One region of the Micromonospora sp. NBC_00389 genome, then DNA from elsewhere that is predicted to be linked to it. Evidence: riboswitches for the same ligand, from Rfam matches in the RefSeq annotation. Region 1 holds a riboswitch; the other holds the start of a gene.
What was found. A riboswitch is a leader RNA that binds a small molecule or an ion and turns the genes downstream of it on or off. The one in region 1 is predicted to bind S-adenosylmethionine.
Positions count from the first base shown of each region.

Region 2: another riboswitch for S-adenosylmethionine. It lies ahead of OG470_RS22045 (hypothetical protein); the one in region 1 lies ahead of thrC (threonine synthase).

Region 1 covers NZ_CP107947.1:889,283-894,445, reverse strand. Annotated here, with positions in the region: gene OG470_RS04280 (ArsR/SmtB family transcription factor) at 180-536, opposite strand; gene OG470_RS04275 (DMT family transporter) at 628-1,596, shown strand; SAM riboswitch class I at 1,664-1,799, shown strand; gene thrC (threonine synthase) at 1,811-3,097, shown strand; gene OG470_RS04265 (GNAT family N-acetyltransferase) at 3,430-4,449, shown strand; gene paaN (phenylacetic acid degradation protein PaaN) at 4,499-5,163, shown strand, end outside.
Region 2 covers NZ_CP107947.1:4,614,610-4,619,772, reverse strand. Annotated here, with positions in the region: gene OG470_RS22060 (hypothetical protein) at 1-1,472, shown strand, start outside; gene OG470_RS22055 (IS6 family transposase) at 1,566-2,255, shown strand; gene OG470_RS22050 (hypothetical protein) at 2,340-2,642, shown strand; SAM riboswitch class IV at 2,738-2,858, shown strand; gene OG470_RS22045 (hypothetical protein) at 2,856-3,488, shown strand; gene OG470_RS22040 (hypothetical protein) at 3,664-4,641, shown strand; gene OG470_RS22035 (GIY-YIG nuclease family protein) at 4,601-5,163, opposite strand, start outside.

The DNA.
Region 1 (5,163 bases):
GGCACACGGCCGGCATGCTGAGGCAAGCGCACAATCCGGCACCGAGCGGTGGTAACGCCGACGTCCAACCCTGCCCATATCTGGGGCAGCTCGACAGGGCGTGCAGGCAGTCCGTTACTCCCGGCCGCCGGGCTCGTCAGCCCGCCGTCACGTCGCGTCGCCAGCGGTGCCGGCCGCTCTCAGGCTGGCTCGGGGCGGGCGGGGCGGGCGGGGCGGCTCGGGGCGGCGCGGCTCGGGGCGGGCGGGGGGGTGAGGACGGCGTTCAGGAGGCCGGGGTAGAGGCGCTCCAGCTCGTCTCGCCGGAGGCGGACGTAGCGGCTGGTGCCGGCGGCCCGGGTGCGGGTCAGGCCGGCCTCGCGCAGCACCTTGAGGTGGTGGCTGCGGGTCGCCTTGGAGACGCCGAACTCGAAGGTGTTGCAGGCGAACTCGCCGCCCTCGGCGAGCGCCCGGACGATCTGTAGCCGCACGTCGTCGGCGAGTGCGGCCAGCACGGTGGTGACCGGTACGGCGGTCAGGTCGGGTTCGTGCGGCTCCATGTGACCAGTGTAACCGTTGTTCGACAATCGTCGAACAAGTCCCTAGGGTCGGTGTCGCTGGTTCGACGATTCTCGAACATTGGAGCTGACGATGCGTCCCCGTTCCGCCGCCTATCCGCTTCTCGCCGTGCTCAGCTGGGGAGTGATGTTCCCGGTCCTGGCCAGCGCGCTGACCCGGGTTGATCCGCTCAACCTGACCACCGCCCGCTACCTGCTGGCCGCCCTCATCCTGGTCGCCATCCTGCTGCTCCGCGAGGGTGCCGGTGCGCTGCGGCTCGGCGGTCGGGCCGTCGAGGTGGCGGTGCTCGGTGTGGTCGGCTTCGCCGGCTTCAACGTGCTCACCAACCTGGCGCTCGAGCACGCCGCCCCGCAGCAGATCGCCCTCTTCGTGGCCACCACCCCGGTGATCACCCAACTGGTCCGCTGGGCCCGCGACGGCGTACGCCCGAAGCCCCTCCTGCTGGCCCTCTCCCTGGTGGCGCTCCTCGGCGTCGGCCTGGTGATCACCCGCGGGAGCCTGACCGGGCTCGGTCAGTTCGGCCTCGGCGGGCTGATGATGATCGGCGCGGTGCTCGGCTGGGCGATCTACACCCACGGTGCCAGCCAGTTCGGCGCCTGGTCGCCGCTGCGGTACACCACGCTGACCGCGCTCGCCGGCACGGCCGCCATGCTGGCCGCGAGCGTGCTCGCCGACGGCATCGGATGGCAGCACGCGCCGGCCGCCGCCGACCTCGTGGCGGTCGCCCCGCAGTTGGCGTACGCCGTGATCATGGGCGCGGTGATCGCGGTGCTGGCCTGGAACACCGGCGTGCAGCGGCTCGGAGCCGCCAATGCCGCCCTGTTCATGAACCTGGTGCCGGTGACCACCTTCACGGTGCAGATCGTCCGCGGCTACCGGCCGGAGCCGATCGAGCTGGTCGGGGCCGCGATCACCATCGCCGCCCTGGTCGCCGCGAACCTCGCCACCCGGGCCCGGACCGTGACCCCGTCGTTGCCCCAACCGACTGCGGTGACCGATCCGGTCGCGGTGGTCGACCCGGTGGCGGTGGCCAACCGCTGACCCACCCACTGGGATCTGCGGTGGAGGCGGCGCCCGGCGTTGCCTAGACTCGACGGCACAACTGAATACCTCATCCAGAGGGGCTGAGGGATACGGCCCGACGACGCCCCGGCAACCACCCCGCGCGCTCACCGCTGAGCGACCCGCGGGGCAGGTGCCAATTCCGTCCCCGCCGCACCGTGCGGTGTGGGGAAAGATGAGAGGACTCCTCGACATGACGTCGACGCTCGCCACCCCTGGCATCGACACCTCCTCCAGCCCCGCCCGAGCCCTGGTGTGCCGCGCCTGTTCGGCCCGCTACCCGCTCGCCGCCCAGCACGCCTGTTACGAGTGTTTCGGCCCGCTGGAGGTCGACTACGACACCGCCGCCCTGGCCGCCGTCACCCGTGAGCAGATCGAGGCCGGCCCGAACAACATCTGGCGGTACGCCGCGCTGCTGCCCGCCGGTCAGGACCCGTCCACCCGGGTGACCCTCGACCCGGGGCTCACCCCGCTGGTGGCGGCGCCGCACCTGGCCGCCGAGCTGGGCATCACCGCGCCGCTCTGGGTCAAGGACGACAGCGCCAACCCGACCCACTCGTTCAAGGACCGGGTCGTTTCGGTGGCGCTCACCGCCGCCCGCGCGCTCGGCTTCAGCCGGTTCGCCTGCGCCTCCACCGGCAACCTGGCCAACTCGGTGGCCGCGCACGCCGCCCGGGCCGGGGTGCCCTCGGTGGTCTTCATCCCCAGTGACCTGGAGCAGGGCAAGGTCATCACCACCGCGGTCTACGGCGGCGACCTGGTCGCCATCGACGGCTCGTACGACGACGTGAACCGGCTCTGCGGCGAGTTGGTGGAGACCGACGAGTTCGAGGACACGGCGTTCGTCAACGTCAACGTCCGGCCGTACTACGCGGAGGGCTCCAAGACCCTCGGCTACGAGGTGGCCGAGCAGCTCGGCTGGCGGATCCCGGCCCAGGTGGTCATCCCGATGGCCAGCGGCGAACTGCTCACCAAGATTGACAAGGCGTTCTCTGAGCTGGTCGAGATCGGGCTGGTCGAGGCGCCGGCCGGCGGCTGGAAGGTCTTCGGTGCCCAGTCCGCAGGCTGCAACCCGATCGCCACCGCCCTGCACGCCGATACCGACACGATCACCCCGGTCAAGCCCACCGGCATCGCCAAGTCGCTGAACATCGGCGACCCGGCCGCCGGCCTTTACGCCCTGGAGGCGGTCCGCCGCACCGACGGTTGGATGGAGTACGCCGACGACGACGAGATCCGCGCCGGCATCCGGCAGTTGGCCCGTACCACCGGCGTCTTCGCGGAGACCGCCGGTGGGGTCACCGTGGCGGTGCTGCGCAAGCTGGTCGAGTCCGGTCGGCTCGACCTGACGGCGGAGACCGTGGTGTTCAACACCGGCGAGGGGCTGAAGACCATCGATGCGGTAGCCGGTCAGGTCGGCCCGACCCACCACATCAAGCCGTCCCTCCGTGCCGCCCGCGATGCCGGCCTCCTGGGCTGATCAGCCCAGCCCGCCCCGTCCCGCGCCGCGCCGGAGGGGTGGGCGGGCAGGGTCGGGCGGGTGATGGGGGATCGCCCGGACGGGGGATCGGGCCGATCCGCCGGGTAACTGGCTTTTCGCAGTGAGTGTGGAAAACCCACCGCTCTGGACTTGACGGCAGGAACCGGACGGCGCAAGATGCTCCCTGCGGGAGGGCATTTCGCCGGAGACTTTTGAAGTTCTTGCGACCCAGCGCCGGAGGCGTTGTGCGAGTGTCCCTCCCGACCACGTTCGATCGGGCCAGCGATTAATTCGCTGGCCCGATCGCTTTCCCGGGGTGCACGCTCGGCGGCATGAGCATCACCATCGCGTCGTTCGACGGCGCCGACCGAGCTTCGGTCGACGAGGCGTACCGGATCGGCGCGGCGGCCAACGACGCCGATCTCCCGGACTTCCCGCCCTTCTGCCGGCGTCGCTTCGACGCGTTCTTCCACACGCCGATGCCTGGCACCGAGACGCTCTGGGCGCTGGCCCGACTGGACGGCGTACCGGCCGGCTATGTCCAGCTGGACCTGCCGCAGCTCGACAACACCGACAACGCCACGGCCGAACTGGTGGTGCATCCCGAGCTGCGGCGGCGGGGCGTCGGTCGGGCACTGCACGAGCACGGGGTACGCCTGCTGCGCGAGCGCGGACGCAAGCGGGTGGTCGCGATGACCGTCTCGGCGCTGCCCGACGGGCCGGCCCGAACGGTGGCGGGCGACGCGTTCGCCGCCGCGACCGGAGCCCAGTCCGCGCTGGCCGAGGTGCGTCGCCGACTCGAGGTCGGCACCATCGACCGGGTCGCGCTGCGCGCGGCGCTGGCCGAGGCGCACGCCCTGGCCGAGGGCTACCGGTCGGTCTGCTGGCAGGGTGCGACCCCGCAGGAGTACGTGGCGGACGTCGCCTACCTGGACGGCCGGCTGCTCATGGACGCGCCCATGGGAGACGTGCAGTGGGAACCGGAGCAGGTGGACGCCGAGCGGATCCGCGGCACCGAACGGGCCTTGGACGCCCGGGGTCGGCGGCGCTACAACCTCGGGGTGCTGCACGAGGAGTCCGGCCGGCTGGTCGCCTGGACGCTGCTGGACGTGGGCGCCTCCGCCGACTGGCACGCGTTCCAACAGATCACCATCGTCGACCCGGCCCACCGGGGGCACCGGCTCGGCCTGCTCGCCAAGATTGAGAACCTGCATCATCTGCTCACCCACGAGCAGGAGGTACGCGTCATCGACACCTTCAACGCGGCGAGCAACAGCTACATGGTGGCGATCAACGAGCGGCTCGGGTTCCGCCCGGTGGACTCCTGGAGCAACTGGCAGCTCACTCTCTGACGGGATCGGCGCTACTGCTCACGGGCGCTCCTCAGGCATGATGGCGGGCATGACGGAGACCCCGCATCCCCTGTACGACAGGCACGCCGACACCCTCAACCGTGCGCTGACCGCGATCACGGAGCGGGGCTACTGGTCCGCCTATCCCGAGTCCCCCAGCCCCCGGGTGTACGGCGAGACCGCCGCCGCCGACGGCAAGGCCGCCTTCGAGGCGTACTTGGGTGGCGACTTCCCCCTCGACCAGCCGGGCACCGGCGACCGGGTCGCCACCGAGGCGAGCCCGTTCGGGGTGGAGCTGGCGGTGCGCTACCCGCACGCCGGTGTGGACCAGTTGGTCGCCGCCGCCACCGCCGCGCTGCCGGCGTGGCGCGACGCCGGCCCGCAGGCCCGGGTGGGCGTCTGCCTGGAGATCCTCGACCGGCTGCACAAGAACATCTTCGAGCTGGCCAACGCGGTGCAGTTCACCAGCGGCCAGGCGTTCGTGATGGCCTTCCAGGCGGGCGGCGCGCACGCGCTGGACCGGGCGCTGGAAGCGCTGGCGTACGCGTACGCCGAGATGACCCGGCACCCGGCGACGGCCGGGTGGGAGAAGTCCGCCGGCAAGGGTGACCCGCTGCGGATGACCAAGACGTTCCACGTGGTGCCCCGCGGGGTGGCGCTGGTGATCGGCTGCAACACCTTCCCGACCTGGAACTCGTACCCGGGGCTGTTCGC
Region 2 (5,163 bases), 3.7 Mb from region 1:
AAGTGTGGTCCCTGCAGCCGGAGACCGGAACGCTGACCAACCTCGGGCGCGCCTTCCCCGGATCCCAGTACGCCCGCCTGCTCGCCGCGGACGAGACCTACGTCTACGCGGGCACGATCCCCGCCCACATCGTCCGGATCGACCGCAGCACCGGGGCGAAGGTCGACATCATGCCCGTCGGCACTCCGCTCGATTCGGGTCTAGGCGCACTGGCCGCGGGTGGCGACCGGGTCTACGCCGCATCCTCCTTCGGGGTCCACGACATCGCCCGCGACGGCTCCGGCTACGTCGAGGTGCGCGCCGACGAGGAGTACCTTGTCGACTCGCTGACCGTCACGGACGACGGTGGGCTGCTCGCCCTCGGACGGCTGACCGGATCGATTCTCCGCCGGGAAGGCGACCGGTTGGCCAGGATCGCCCAGGGCCCGGAAGGCGACGAGGGACGCGGCGTGGCGCTGCTCCCCGACGGCACCGTCTTCGCCGCCAACGGCAGCGGTCGGGTGTCCATCCTCGCGCCCGGTCGGGACACGGTGGAGCAGGACGATCTGACCAACGACGCGCGGGCCGCCGGACCCGAACTTCTCCAGTCGATGTGCGCGGCGCCCGACGGCTCGGTGTATGTGGGCGGGCACTTCGCAATCACCGTGCACGAACCCGCTCGCGGCATCAGCCGCCGGTATCCCGTCGCCGGCGAGGCCAAGGACATCGCCGCGTGGCGGAACCGGATGATCAGTGCCCTGTACCCGAGCGGGGAGGTCATCGACCTGGACCCACGGACCGGTCGGGTGCGCAGCTTCGGCAGGATCGACAACAATCAGCAGCGGCCCTGGGACGTAGTGCACCACAAGCCGTCGGGCCTCGTCCTGATCGCGTCGGCCCCGCGTTACGGCAGCCTGCAGGGCGCCCTCACGCTCCTGGACCCAGCGACCGGGAAGATGGAGGTACGCCTCGACATCCTGCCGAACCAGGCGCTGAACGCCATCGCGTTGGACGGGGATTTGGCCTACATCGCCGGGGACACCTGGGGCGGCAACGGTATCCCGCCCACCGAGCCGACCGCCCAGGTGGCGGTGTTCGACATCAGCCGGCGCGAGGTGGTCGACCGGTTCGCGCCGCTGCCCAACCAGCCCAGCATGCAACACGTCGAGGTGCTCAACGGGGTGCTCTACGCGCTCTACAAGCGTACGAGCGGCAACTGGCTCGCGTACGACCTCGCCACCCGCACCGTTCTGCGGTCCGGCAAGCTCAGCGGCTACGGGGAGATCGTCGCCCACCGCGGCCGCATCTACGCCGGGGCGAACTTCGGCGACAACATCTACGAGCTTGGCCCCGGGCTGGGGTCGGCGGTGCGGCTGCACACCGGCATCGGCACCAACTGGTACACGGTTCCTCGGATCGAGCCTGTCCTCGGGGCTCGCAAGGCATGGGCGGCGGTAGATCGGAACCTCGCCCTAATCGAACTGCCCTCCTGACGGGCCGCGGAGGGTGTGGCTCCGTTGCGTTGAGCGTAGGCAAGATCGAGGCAGACTTGAGCAGTGAGGTCATCGAGCCAGCCTGACCCGTGGCTGCCACCGAGGTCGGCGTTCGCCGGGTTCCGGTTCCCGCCGGAGGTGATCGTCGTCGCGGTGCGCTGGTATCTGCGGTTCAACCTCTCCTATCGCGATGTGGAGGAGCTGCTGGTCGAACGTGGCGTGGAGGTCGACCACGTCACCGTCTACCGCTGGGTGCAGCGGTTCACCCCGCTGCTGGCCGATGCCGCCCGCTTCTGCCGGCACTCACCAGGCGACAGGTGGCACGTTGATGAGACGTACGTCAAGGTCAACGGGGTGTGGCGGTACGTGTACCGGGCGGTCGACCAGTACGGGCAGGTCATCGACGTGCTGGTCTCGGCCCGCCGCGACGCCGGCGCGGCTCGGCGGTTCTTCCGCCGGGCGCTGTCGACGTTGAAGGTGACACCCGCGGAGGTGGTCACCGACGCCGCCGCGGTCTACCCCGGCGTGCTGGATGAGCTGATCCCGTCCGCATGGCACCACGTCGAGCAGTACGCGAACAATCCGATCGAGGCTGATCACGGCCAGCTCAAACACCGGTTGAGACCGATGCGCGGGCTACGAACGGACGAGACAACACAGGTGATCATCGCCGGCCACGCCTTCATGCAGAACCTCCGCCGCGGCCACTACGAACTCGCCGTCGACGCCCCGCCCCCTCTGCGGGTCGCCGCGGCGTTCACCGAACTCGCCCAAGCGATCTGACCGCGGACCCGACACCCGATTCAACACTTCCGCCGATCCGATAACGCAACGGCGCCCACCGCCGGCCCCACCAGCGAGGACGCATTGGAATGCCTCCGGCAGGCAGCCCATTGCCGGGCTGAACTCGGCCAGGCCACCACAGCCCTGCGCCAGTTCCGGCAGGTACTGACGCACGTACGCGCCGCCTCCGGCGACGTCTCCCCCACGGCTCTCGACCTACGTTTCAACATCGGCATACTGCTGGTCTCCGAAGACAAGGCCGCCGAGGCCGCGGACGAGCTGCAACCGCTGCACGACGACCTCTGCGTCGTCTATGGCCCGGAACATGAACTGACCCGGGAAGTCGCCGATCTGCTTGCCCGGCTCCGACTCGCCGCCGACGGATAGTTCCGCCACCGCCACCGCCGTCGCCGTCGGCGCAGGTCTTTCCCGCGTGTTGCCCGGGGTTGCTCTCGACATCGGTGATCTCTATGCTTCCTGGGCGTCAAGAGTGGTCAGCGTCAAGCCTCCCGGCTTGCTGACCCGGCAACCGCGCCACCCGCGCACGGTGCCTCCGGGGGAAGACCAGGCCGACCGCAAGTTGCGGTACGGCAAGAGCGGGTGCCTCGGGCACCGGAGAGCGAGTTCACCGTGCCATTCGAGGAGCTGGACCTGGCCGCTTTCGCGGTCTGCCTGACCTGCGGGCACCTCCGCGACGGTGCCCCGCGCGAGCAGCGGTGCCGCTGCCAGCCCCGTACGCCGGAGTGGGAGCAGCAGTGGCAGGGCCAGGACATCCCCGGTGACCTCGACCTGTGTGTGTTGTGCGTCCGGGACACGGTGACCACCCGAACCCGGTGGTCGTGGCTGGCCTGCGAGACCTGCCGACACGTCTCGCAGGTCGTCGGCGAACGGTACGGCCACCGCGCCGCCCTGCCGCTGGGCCGGCACTCGCTCATGAACGGCGACGTGGTCCAGCCGCAGACGGCCACGACCACCGAGGTCGCTGCCTCGCTGGTGGCCTCCGCGCGGCGTTGCGACGAGCTGCGCGAGTGGCAGCAGGTGGAGTTCACCCGGCTCGCCGAGCCACTACGCGTGATTGCTTCGAGCGTGCCGCTGGCCGAGTGGCAGCGGCAGTCGCCGCCGTCGCTTGGAGCAAGCGTCGACGCTTTCGACCGCTACGGCGTCATGCCCGTACCCAACGACCTCAGCAGCCTCCGGCAGGCCCAGACCGAATTCCTGTCCACCGCTTGTTGATCGCCAGTCCAGCCGGCTGCTGTTGGCGGTACCCGATATCGCGAACAGCAGCCGCGCTGGTCATCGCCCATCGACGGTCCGGTGACGACGGGCAGCTCGAATGCCGCGCCGTTCGATAGCATCCGGCCATGATGGACAGTGATGGAGAGCAGCGACGTCGACGCCTGGTCGAAGCATGACCATCATTAGTGGTTGGCCAGCGCTGACCGTGACGTTGAGCAACAGGAACTCGCCAGCGAGATTGTTCATTCAGGAGCGGTTCGGCCGCTGGCAGGACCTCCAGGCACGGTATCGGGAATCCGTGGGCTCCCTTGTCGTGCCTGGAAGCCAGGTGAACCCTGGCACCATCGGCACCGCTTTCGACTGGATGGTCCGCTTCATGGTGTATCCCCGTCCGGACCTGCGCCTGGCACTGCTCGGCGCGCGCACTCCCCCACTACGGCACGCGGTCCACGAACTGGCGCGCACGCTGAATTACTCCCAAAGCGGCGGCAGCGTGGGGACCTCCCGGTTCACCGGGCCGGCCGCAGGGAGCGAAGCCGACCATCAACTCGTTGCCCGGGCGTGCTGGGCGCTGGCGCTCCTTACCGACCTGTACCGGGTCGGTCCCACACCGGGATCCCCGCTGATAGCCCTGGATCCAAGGTCCATCACCACCGAGAAGCTGCTTGATCTCGCCCCACCCGCGGCCCTCGACGAGCTCCAGGCTCTGCGCGCCTTCGCCGAGCGAAGCCTCCTGCCGTCCCTGTCGGCACGGCGTGGCGCTTGGGCCCTTGGACCGACCTTCGCCGGATCATCGCTGATGAACGCCGACGCCGACCTGATCGCCGCCGGTCTGCTGCTCGAACTCAAGACGGGCCTCGGCAGCAAGCGCCGCGACGGGACACGACGGTCATCACTGGAAGCGCCGACCATCATGCAGCTACTCGGATACGTACTGCTGGACTTCCCTGACGAGTTCGCCATCGAAGCCGTCGGCGTCTTCAACGCCCGCTACGCACACCTGACGACGTGGCATCTAACGGAACTCCTAGCTGAGTTGGCAGGCCGGCCCGTCGACCTGAAGGAGGAACGTGTCGCCTTCCATCAGCTGCTCGCTATGGGCGACCACGTTAGTCCTCGCGTCGGAGACCATCTATGTAGCCCTGAATGAGGGCGGACGCGTCGCGGAAGTCGAGGTCGAAGAACTCGCGGTCCTTGCGCACCCGGTAGGGCGCCAATCGAGCGTGCAGCTCAGCCTCTACCGACGGAGCATCCGCGACCACCCACAAAGCGCGCACGCCATACGGGATAACGACGCCGGTCGCCCGGTTGATCTCCCTCACCCGCTCCTCGACGGTTCGCTCGGTGTAGCCAATCTTCAGCATCCGAGGCTGCTCGCGAGTCGACAGCACGTAGATGTAGCCAGCTCCTCGCGTTTCACGCGGCTGTTCCCCGACGAGTCCGGCCAGATGGACCTGCACGTCCGCGTCAGCCAGTAGCGTGAGCTGCTTCGCAGCGGTGGTATCGTCGCCATCCCTGATCGCGGTCCGTAGGCGACCGAGCGCATCACCAGCTTGTAGGCAGCGCTTACGTCCAGGGCGGCCCAGCTGTTGCCACACGGTGAACCAGTCCCACTGGTCCTGCTTGTGACAGCGCGAGTAGAGCCCCTTGACTTCCGACAGGGCCTCCAGCA